3 regions of the Brevibacillus sp. FSL K6-2834 genome follow, and region 3 is predicted to be linked to each of the others. Evidence: riboswitches for the same ligand, from Rfam matches in the RefSeq annotation. Region 3 holds a riboswitch; each other region holds the start of a gene.

Region 1 (3,272 bases), 1.1 Mb from region 3:
ATGCGCCCGGCCGCCGGACAGCTTCCAGATCAGCCACGTGTCAATCGTTCCGAACAGGAGGTCGCCCTGCTCCGCCAAAGCGCGGGCGCCTTCCACATGGTCGAGAATCCATTTTACTTTTGTGCCCGAAAAGTAAGCATCGATCAGCAGACCGGTCGTATCCCGAAACAATGGGTCGTATCCCTTGCTTTTGAGCTCTTCGCAAATTCCCGCTGTCTGTCTCGACTGCCAGACAATTGCGTGATAGATGGGCACTCCGGTATGCTTGTTCCACACCACGGTCGTCTCGCGTTGATTGGTGATCCCGATGGCTGCCACTTCCTGCGCCGAAACATTGTGGCTGGCCAAAACCTCGCCGATTACGCCGACGACCGATGACCAGATGTCCAGGGCATTGTGCTCTACCCATCCTGGCTGGGGAAAGAGCTGGGGAAATTCTTTCTGGGCCATCCCGACGATGCTTCCTTGCTTGTCGAACAAGATGGCCCGGGAACTGGTCGTCCCCTGATCGATTGCGAGCACATACTTTGTATCCATGAGCTTCCTCCTTCTACCGCGGGATACGGGCACCCTTTTTCTCCTCTATTAGGGGTGAAACCGGATGCGGTCTATATCCCGAAGCATTGGGCCGTCTCCGCTCACAACACGGGAAACTCTTCCGCCCTGATGCCGAAATCGCGGTGCAGCGCCTTCTTGTGCTCCTCTGCAAAACCGCTGGCAATCATGCCGATGCGCAAGACGCTCGCCCAGTCATATTGTATTCGCTGTTTTTCCACGAGAACTCCTGCCCGATCCAAAAAATGCGTGACTTGATCAGGCGTTCCCCGCAACGCTTTACTTTCCAGATAGCAAAAGCACCGCTTCTCCCCGGCTTCCCGATTGCCTGCCGGCTCGCTTTCCTGCCAGACCGGCTGAGGAGTGAAGCGCTGGGTCAGCAAATAGGCCAGATCCTCCACCACAGCGCTTGCTGTCGGAAGCTCGCCTGCCCCTTTGCCCATGAACAAAAGGTCGCCGACGATATTGCCCGACACCTGCACGGCGTTGTAGGCATCCTGCACCTGCGCGAGTGGGTGATCCAGCGGCAGAAGCGTTGGACGGACGGAAAGCTGTAGACCGCCCCCGGCCTTGGAAGCCTTGGCCAGCAGCTTGATCCGGTACCCCAATTCGCGGGCGAGGCCGATCTGTCCGAGATGCAGCTTTTCAATCCCCTGCCTCTCGGCTGCATGCAGCGGCAGCGATTCACCAAATACGAGCTGGGCGAGGATGTACGTTTTGTACAAGGCATCCCAGCCCTCTACGTCCGAGGCGGGGTCCGCTTCGGCGTAGCCCAGCTCCTGCGCCTGCTTCAGCACTTCGGCGTAGGGAAGCTTTTCCTGTTCCATCCGCGTCAGGATGTAATTCGTCGTCCCGTTTAAAATGCCGCTGACCGATACGATGTCATTAGTCCGGAGAAACTGGCGCAGCACGCCGAGAATCGGAATCCCTCCGGCTACGCTGGCCTCGTACGCGAGCTGAACGCCGTGCCGATTGGCTAGCCGCACCAGCTCCGTTCCGTGCTTGGCAAGCAGCTCCTTGTTCGCGGTGACGATGTGACAGCCCTTTTCAATCAGTGCGCGGACATAGCCGTATGTCGGCTCGACGCCGCCCATCACCTCGACGACGATGTCCACGTCTGACGCCAGCACTTCTTCAAACCGGGTCGTGATCAGATTGTTCTCAATCGGTACAGACCGCTGCTTTTCCGCATTGCGGACCAGCGCCTTGACCACCTCGACACGTCTGCCCAACCTGTCCGACAGCTTTTGCTGCTGAGAGCGGATCGTTTTCAAGACGCCGCCCCCCACCGTCCCTACGCCAAGCAATCCTACTTTTACCACACTTGCACTCATGTACTCCACCTCTTTTTCTCATTTCAAACATAAAAAAGGCCTTCTTCCGTTTAAGAAGAAGGCTCGCGAGCTACAGGGGGCCTCCTTCTCATCTGCCAAGACATACTGCTGCTGTCTTGCAGGAATTGGCACCTTGCCACAAACTGCGTGACGGTTGCCGGGCTTCATCGGGCCAGTCCCTCCACCTCTCTGGATAAGAAAGAAGTTATGAAGTTGCGATAACTCAAAAACATTTGATCATACAAATAAAAAACCTTCTCCCGTTAAGAAGAAGGTTGGCATCCGGAATGGACGTACTCCCGCTTCTTATCTGTCAAGACTGTCATCAGTCCTGCAGGAATTGGCACCTTGTCACAAACTGCGTGACGGTTGCCGGGCTTCATCGGGCCAGTCCCTCCGCCTCTCTGGATAAGAACAGTATTTTCCTGTTGGCAACATTGTAAGGAATTCGGTTTGAGCCGTCAACCAGATATTTCCGACATTTCATCTTCGGACAATTCCTTTCATTTTTGAAAAGAAAGGTTTCTCATTTTTAATAAGGTGTTCTCATGCAGGTGATGGCGCACCAACAGACATTTCCAGCACTTTGTTTTGGTTTTTGCTTTCTCAATAGTGAGAATAATGGTACTGCCGATGCTCCTTCATACTGCACAGGAAGCAGCCGGTCATTTGGTATCATTCTTGCATATATTTTCAGAAAAGTCAGAGTATAATTCCCTTTTTCCATTCGCATGGGACGTCGGGTGCGTCGAATATACATGAATAAAAGACGCTCCACTCTGACTTTTTCAGCAGGAAGGAGGTGCTTTTTTTGAGTAGGCTGCTGCCTGTTTTGATCCACGATCGTCCCACTTAGCTTCGGTTTCTACTATGATCTGCCCGTGTGCAGAAGGAGGGTGTTTGGATGAGACTTCGTCCGCGTGAACCAATCGATGTTGCGACACAAGTCGCGGTATTTCCTGCTACGATCGATCTGCATTTGCAGAAATGGCTGTTTCGAATGCGAAGATAGAACGTTTTCCAAAAATGGAAGGAGGACTCTATGCGAGTCGCTATTTTAGGAGTTGGCGGTGTAGGACAAGTAAGCGCGTGTGAAATCGTGAAATCGAAGTATTTGCAAAAACTGGTGCTGGCAGATATATCGATCGGCCCGGCTGAAGAGCTGGCTGCCGAGCTGCGCCGGGAGACGGATGTGGAAATCCAGGTAAAACGTGTCGACGCACGCGATGTATCGAGCGTCCAATCTATTTTGACTGACATTGACGTACTGCTGCATATCGGCTTGCCGGAAAACAACTTTGAAGTGATGAAAGCGTGCCTGAACACGAAAACCCATTATATCGACACGGCTTCCAGCGGCCCGCAATGGCTCCGCAAGCAGCT
Region 2 (3,272 bases), 790 kb from region 3:
ACATATGTTTCAGTTGGTCCGCAACACCTTGACGAACAAAGAAGGCTTTATGATCTTTATTTTATGGAATCATCTCTGGGTTGCAGGCTGGATCGCGTATCAGATGGATGTGAACTTCTGGAAGGTCACCTCCGCAGGCTTGCTGGCAACACTGATCGTTTCTCCGTTGTACTTCATTCGCAAGGACAGCTACTTGATCCGGTATCTGGTCGGAATTGGTCTTCTCTATTACTCGATTGCATTTGACCACTATACACCGTTTCAGGAAATCTCGTTTCTCGCGTTCATCGTCCTGGGCTTTTTGGCAGCCTATCTGGACTGGAAGCTGATTGTATCGGCGGGGGCGATGCAGGTTGCGGCGACATTAATCGGATTTTACACCGGTTCTTACCAGTTGTTTGACGGCCATTTTTCGGAAGTCAATTTGCTGCTTCGCATTGTCGCTTTCGTGCTGATGATCGCGGGGCTCACCTATCTCTGTCTGGCTGGACAAGCGTCGCTTGCAAAAGCGGACAGCGCGAGACGGGAAGCCGAAGACAAAGAGCAGCGCCTGGAAGAGCTGCTGCGGAATATCAAGATGGTAACAGAGCAGGTGGAGCGCACATCCGTGCATGTCCATGAGCATGCCGAGACGACAAGGCGCAACACGGACGAGATGATGGTCGCCTTCAAGGAAGTGGCGACCGGAATGGAATCCCAAGCCAATTCCACTGTCAAAATCGAGGAAGAAGTGCAATCGATCGACCAGGAAATTGTGACTGTCAACGAGCAAGCGGCCGTCATGAAGGCGGAAGCGGATCAGAACAGCCGCCGCTTGGCAGGAAGCATCAGCATGATGAGCGAGCTTTCCGAGCAAATGGAGCAAATCGTTCAGGCGGTCAATGTGGCGTCTTCGACGATCCGCGAGCTGAACAAGCAAGCCAACAAGGTCGAGGAAATCGTCCAGACGATCAACCAGATCGCGACACAGACGAACCTGCTCGCGCTCAATGCCGCGATCGAATCGGCTCGTGCGGGTGAGCACGGCCGGGGCTTCGCCGTCGTGGCGGACGAGGTGCGCAAGCTGGCTGAGCAAAGCGCGACGGCTACGCAGGAGATCGCCGGAATTTTGCAGTCGCTGCATCAAGAAAGTGAAAATGCGGTGAAGCATATGAGCACGGGCGAAGTGTCGGTAGCAAAGGGGCAGGAGCTGGCGGTAGAGACAGTGGCGTCTATCGAGACGGTTCGTGCAGGCATGGAAGCGTTCCTCGAGGCCGTAGAGCATGTGCGGACGAGCATGGATCGCGTGAAAATGCGCTCCGGGGAAGTGGCGGCCGAGATGTCTACGATTACAGCGGTCACCGAGGAGTCTGTTGCCAACCTGGAGGAATTGTTTGCGACGGCGGAGAACCAGCATCAAAAGGTGCGGGAGATTACCGAGGAGCTCGGCGAGCTGAACGCCTTGTCGACAAAGCTGCAGCAATCATTTCAGCGATAATCGTAATGTTTGAAATTGCAGAAAAAAGAATTGCATTTTTCAATTGATCTGCTAGAATGAATTCAATATCAATTAAATAGTTTCACCTTACCTTATCAAGAGCGGCGGAGGGACTGGCCCGATGAAGCCCGGCAACCACTGTGCACACGTGCACAGAAAGGTGCCAATTCCTACAAAATCCATTTGGATTTTGAGAGATGAGGAAGAGGTTGGCGATATACCGCAAACTCTTCCTCCGGGAAGAGTTTTTTCTTTGTACAAAGGAGGTTATTGACGAACGTTAATTTAATTAAATATAATAATATTCGTATTTTATTCAAATTGATTTTTTATACACGCCATAAACCAACGATATTTTGTTATAAAAACGAATAATATCGTTCGGGATATTGATAGGAGAGAGGACATCATGAAAAAATTGCTTCTGGCTTTAACGACATTCGCTGTACTGGCAGCCGGATGCTCGACAAACAGCAGCGCCCCCGAAGACAAGGGACAAGCCCAGACAGGCGGACAAGAAACAGCGAAAAAGCGGATCGCGCTGGTGCTGCCCGAGAAAATCGGGGTTAACCCGTTCTTCCAGCAGATGGACGATGGAGCGAAGAAAGCCGCCCAGGAATTCGGGGTGGATGTCAAGACGATTGAATCCACAGACCACGGGGCTATCGAGGAAAATATCCGCGTGGCAGTGGCCGAGCAATACGATTTGATCATCACGTCTTCCTTTGAAGCCGAGGATGCGCTGAAAAAGGTAGCGACAGAAAATCCTGACCGCACCTTCGCCATCATCGATACGCAAGTCGATTTGCCCAACGTCCGCAGTGTCATGTTCCGCGAGCAAGAGGCTGCATACCTGGTCGGAGCGGCTGCCGGTTTGGCAACCAAAAGCAACAAGGTAGGGATCGTCGCAGCAATGGACATTCCGATCCTGAAAAAATGGACAGTCGGGTTTCAGGAAGGGCTCAAGGCGACCAACCCGAACGCGGAAGTGCAGATCAACTACGTCGGCAGCTTCAGCGACCCGGCAAAAGCGAAGGAGCTGGCGCTGCTGCAGGCTTCCAAAGGAGCGGACTTTATTTACGGCGCAGCGGCTGTAGGAGATCTTGGCGTGTTTGAAGCAGCCAAGGAAAAAGGCTTCTACACCTCCGGACAAGACGTTGACCGGACCAGCATCGACCCTGAGCATATCGTCCTGTCCCAGTTGAAAGGAACGGACTCCGCTGTGTATGAAACGGTGAAGGCATTTGTGGACGGCAGCTTGAAGCCGGGTGTCGTCGCCTACGGACTGAAGGAGAACGGCGTCGGCGTGACCTATGTTACGCATGACAGCCCGACTCCGTTGAACCCGTTCATTGGAGAAGAAGTCGTCAGCAAGGTAAAGGCGATCAAGGATGAGATCGTCGCGGGGACGAGAACCGTGACAGACCCGCTGAAACAATAGCAAGAGCGCTGATTCGGAAACCGGCTACATGAGCGTAGTCGGTTTCCTGCTCTACCGGGAAGACAAAAGAGGGAGGGGAAAAAGGTGGCGAACCGACTGGAAATGCGAGGCATGACCAAGCGCTACGGCGATTTTACCGCCAATGACAACGTTTCGTTTACGTTGAAAGAGGGGGAGGTCCATGCGATCGTCGGCGAGAACGGAGCGGGCAAAACCACGCTGATGCGCATGCTGTACGGTATGGAGCAGCCCACTGCCGGAGAGATCGCAGTAAATGGCAAGCCCGTCGTCTTTCGCGGCCCGGAGGATGCGATCCGCCACGGGATTGGCATGGTTCACCAGCACTTCATGCTG
Region 3 (3,272 bases):
TTGGCTCCGGCCAGATCGGTGATCGAATCGCCGATGACGACGCGGTAGTATCGCTCTGGATCGTAGCGGCGGATAATGGCTGTTTTGCACATGCCGCAGTTGTTGTCGCAATGCTCGTCGCACGCATGCGGCCAGGTAATCGTGATGCGCGGTCCGCTGAAGTCGCTGCCGTTGCAATAGATCGGCACATCGAGTGCAAACGGGGCAAGGATCGGCTCGACAAAAAAGTCAATGCCGCCGCTGGTGATCAACAGCTCGATGCCTTCCTCCCGGCAGAAGCGGACGAATTCGGCAAATCCGGGGCGAATCGTCGCCTCTTTGACGATGTAGTCTATGATCTCCTGCTTTTTCTCGGATGGGATCAGCTTGAACAACGCGCCGACACCTTCGCGGATCGACACCTTTTGGGTGAGAATCTGCTCGATCAACTCTTCCCGCTCAGGCGGAGCAAAACGTCGCATAATCGCGACAATATTGTCTTTTTCCGTAATTGTTCCGTCAAAATCGCAAAACAGCACGAGTGGCTTGGTCATCATTTTGTTCCCCATTTCTGCAAAGCCTGTGACAGTTCAGCAGATTCGGAGGAAGCGTCCTCCAGCGTTTGTCCTGCCACGACTGCGTTGATCGCTGCGACAAACGCTCGGGCGCCTGCCGTCGCACCACCTGGATGGCCGTGAATGCCCCCACCGGCATTGACCACCTGGTCCAGGCCAAAATCCTCGTACAATTGCGGGACAAGGCCGGGATGGATGCCCGCAGACGGTACCGGAAATGATTTGCGCAAAGTTCCGGTCGGTTCGGTCAAATGCTCCGCCAGCTTGAGCGCTTCTTCTTTGTTCAACGCCACATTTCCGTACGGCGATGGGAAGAGCACCAGGTCTGCGCCAGCCAAGCGCATCAGCTTGCCCAGGAGCAGCGGTGTCCCAATACCGTAGACGGGCGACGGATAGTAGGCTCCGGCGAGCGCCGGGTGGGCCATAATCGGCACCTGAACATCCGGGTCTGCAGCCAGTCGGTGCAGGGCATCGTAGCCAAAGGCAAGCACGTTAAACAGCAGGCAGTCTGCGCCGGCTTCCACAGCTCTCTTGGCACGTTCGGTCAAGTCGGTGACCGACCCGGTCAGATTGGCCGCATACAGAACCGGTTTCCCTGTTTCCGCTTCTGTTTCCCGGGCAATCTGTTTAAACGCCCGGATTCGTTCCAGAAAGGGAGCACGGTCATCGGCAAAGAAAATTTCGTCATCTTTTACTAGGTCAACGCCGCCCAGAGCCTGTGCCCGAAACTGGGTTTTCAGATCGTCAAACGGCAGGCCGAGGCAGGATTTGAAAATGCTCATCAAGAGTGGGCGATTATGCGCTCCGAGCCGATCTCTGATGCCTGAGATGCCGTATTTCGGGCCGGGAAAAGCGGCCAAAAACGCTTCCGGAAACTGTATGTCAATCAGCTTGATTTTTCCGTCCATGGACAGTTTCCCAAAGACGCCTGTCAACAAGGACGGAATGTCAGCGGTAAAGTTGCGAACCGGGTAGCTGATCGTAATCAATCCGCGGCTTTCGCCGTTTTCCAGGGTATCGAGCACCTGGGCGCCGACAGCTTCACCCAAATAGGGCTTCAAATCTGCCTGCTTGGCTGCGGGCAGATCGGTCCAACTGCCGACAGTCATCCCGACGGCGATCGCTTCCGCCTTTTTTTGCAAGTCCTTTGCCTGAGTCAAATAGGTGACGAGGATGCGTTGTTCGCTCAATGAGGAAACCTCCTTTTCTCGCAAAAAAACCTCCCCTTCGAGAGGGGAGGCGCTTTCGTCCGATAACGTTTTCGTCTCCTCTCATCTCTCGGTTCAGGGTCGAAGTGGCAGACTTTCGTCGGCGGCTTCGACTCTCACCGTTGGAATTAGCACCGTTTCGCCCCCCTTGCAGGGTAAGCGCCGGTTGCCGGGCATCATAGGGCCAGTCCCTCAGCCAGCTCGCGATAAGAGTTTCATGTACAGTATGCATTTGACTTGCGATAACCCCATGATATGCTGTTCCTTTTCGGGAGTCAACCCTTGTTTTGAGCATTAAAAATTTTGCTGCAGGTGGAACTTTTTCTAAAAAAAGGCGTGGTATCAGGTGAAAGGGTGTGAAGGAATGGGAAAGGCAGGAGTGGAGGATGTGTACCGCCTGCACGTCAATGACATATACCGCTACCTCCGCAAGCTCACCGGCGATGCAGGCTGGGCGGAGGATCTGACGCAGGAGACCTTTTTCCGTGCCTTTCAGCACCTGGATACCTATCGGGGAGAAAAAGTGCGTCCTTGGCTGTTCAAGGTAGCGTACCACGCGTTTATCGACTGGCACCGCAAGCAAAAGCGCAGGCCTGTTCAACTGATCGACACCTTGCCTGAGCAGGCGGATCAGGCGGCGGTCAGTCCGGAATCGGCGGCACTGGCTAGGGAGACGGCGGCCCTCGTGCAGACTGTTCTCCGGGGGCTGCCGGAAAAACAGCGACAGGTGCTGCTGCTTCATGCGGAAAAGCTCAGCTATGCGGAAATAGCCGACGTCCTCGGCATCGATGTGGCCGATGTGAAGCGGTCGATCTACCGGGGACGATTGAAGATGCGAAAATGGTGGGGGGACGGTCAACATGGCGGATAACGGCAAGCTGGAGGATCATAAGCAAAAAAGCCGGGAGCGCGATCAGCTCCTTCTCGCTTATCTGCGGGGGGAGCTTGGCGCTGAGGAGACAGCGCGATTGAGGCAGCGTCTCGCAGACGACCCGGAGTATGCGGAGCGACTGGAGGAGCTTTTGCTGGGAGGCGGGCTGATGCAGACAGAACCGGAAGACAAAGCCGCGGATTTTTTGCCGGAGGAGAAGCAGCGCTCCATCATCCGCTGGGGAAAGTGGAAGAGCAGGCTGTCCAACGCCGCCTACACGGTGGGGATCTCGCTGCTGATCGGCTTTGTCCTGTTGTTTGTCAACTATTGGATTGGCCGGTCGCTGTATGAAGATATGTTTCGCGTCTCCAAGGATTTGGTGAATTTCACTCAGCCGGGGATCGTAGCAGGCAGCAGCGGCGCGCAGGTTGGCCTTTTTTATGGCAGCATTCAAATGGAGCTGCGCGAAAAGGTGGGGGGCGACCGTCAGCAGCCAGGGTATTTCGAGACTACGAATGTGTTTACCAAAGTATCCTCCCGCCCGGTATGGAACGACGGCGTTCGGAAGAAAAATCTGTTTTTCCTGTTCCCGCTTCAGACGAAGCTGCAGGAGGATACCTCTTTCAGACGAGAGCCCGC

Evidence for each region. Region 3 has a riboswitch for S-adenosylmethionine ahead of NST96_RS22525 (2,3-diketo-5-methylthiopentyl-1-phosphate enolase). Riboswitches for the same ligand answer to the same signal wherever they lie in the genome.
Region 1: it holds a riboswitch for S-adenosylmethionine, as region 3 does, so the genes downstream of both, NST96_RS17430 (homoserine dehydrogenase) here and NST96_RS22525 (2,3-diketo-5-methylthiopentyl-1-phosphate enolase) in region 3, are expected to answer to the same signal.
Region 2: it holds a riboswitch for S-adenosylmethionine, as region 3 does, so the genes downstream of both, NST96_RS26015 (BMP family protein) here and NST96_RS22525 (2,3-diketo-5-methylthiopentyl-1-phosphate enolase) in region 3, are expected to answer to the same signal.

The regions. Positions count from the first base shown of each region.
Region 1 covers NZ_CP151945.1:3,514,122-3,517,393, forward strand. Annotated here, with positions in the region: gene glpK (glycerol kinase GlpK) at 1-537, opposite strand, end outside; gene NST96_RS17430 (homoserine dehydrogenase) at 639-1,889, opposite strand; SAM riboswitch class I at 1,975-2,089, opposite strand; SAM riboswitch class I at 2,193-2,304, opposite strand; gene NST96_RS17435 (saccharopine dehydrogenase C-terminal domain-containing protein) at 2,932-3,272, shown strand, end outside.
Region 2 covers NZ_CP151945.1:5,382,528-5,385,799, reverse strand. Annotated here, with positions in the region: gene NST96_RS26020 (methyl-accepting chemotaxis protein) at 5-1,477, shown strand; SAM riboswitch class I at 1,567-1,681, shown strand; gene NST96_RS26015 (BMP family protein) at 1,887-2,918, shown strand; gene NST96_RS26010 (ABC transporter ATP-binding protein) at 3,003-3,272, shown strand, end outside.
Region 3 covers NZ_CP151945.1:4,588,646-4,591,917, reverse strand. Annotated here, with positions in the region: gene NST96_RS22530 (2-hydroxy-3-keto-5-methylthiopentenyl-1-phosphate phosphatase) at 1-533, opposite strand, end outside; gene NST96_RS22525 (2,3-diketo-5-methylthiopentyl-1-phosphate enolase) at 533-1,744, opposite strand; SAM riboswitch class I at 1,823-1,975, opposite strand; gene NST96_RS22520 (sigma-70 family RNA polymerase sigma factor) at 2,127-2,633, shown strand; gene NST96_RS22515 (anti-sigma factor) at 2,623-3,272, shown strand, end outside.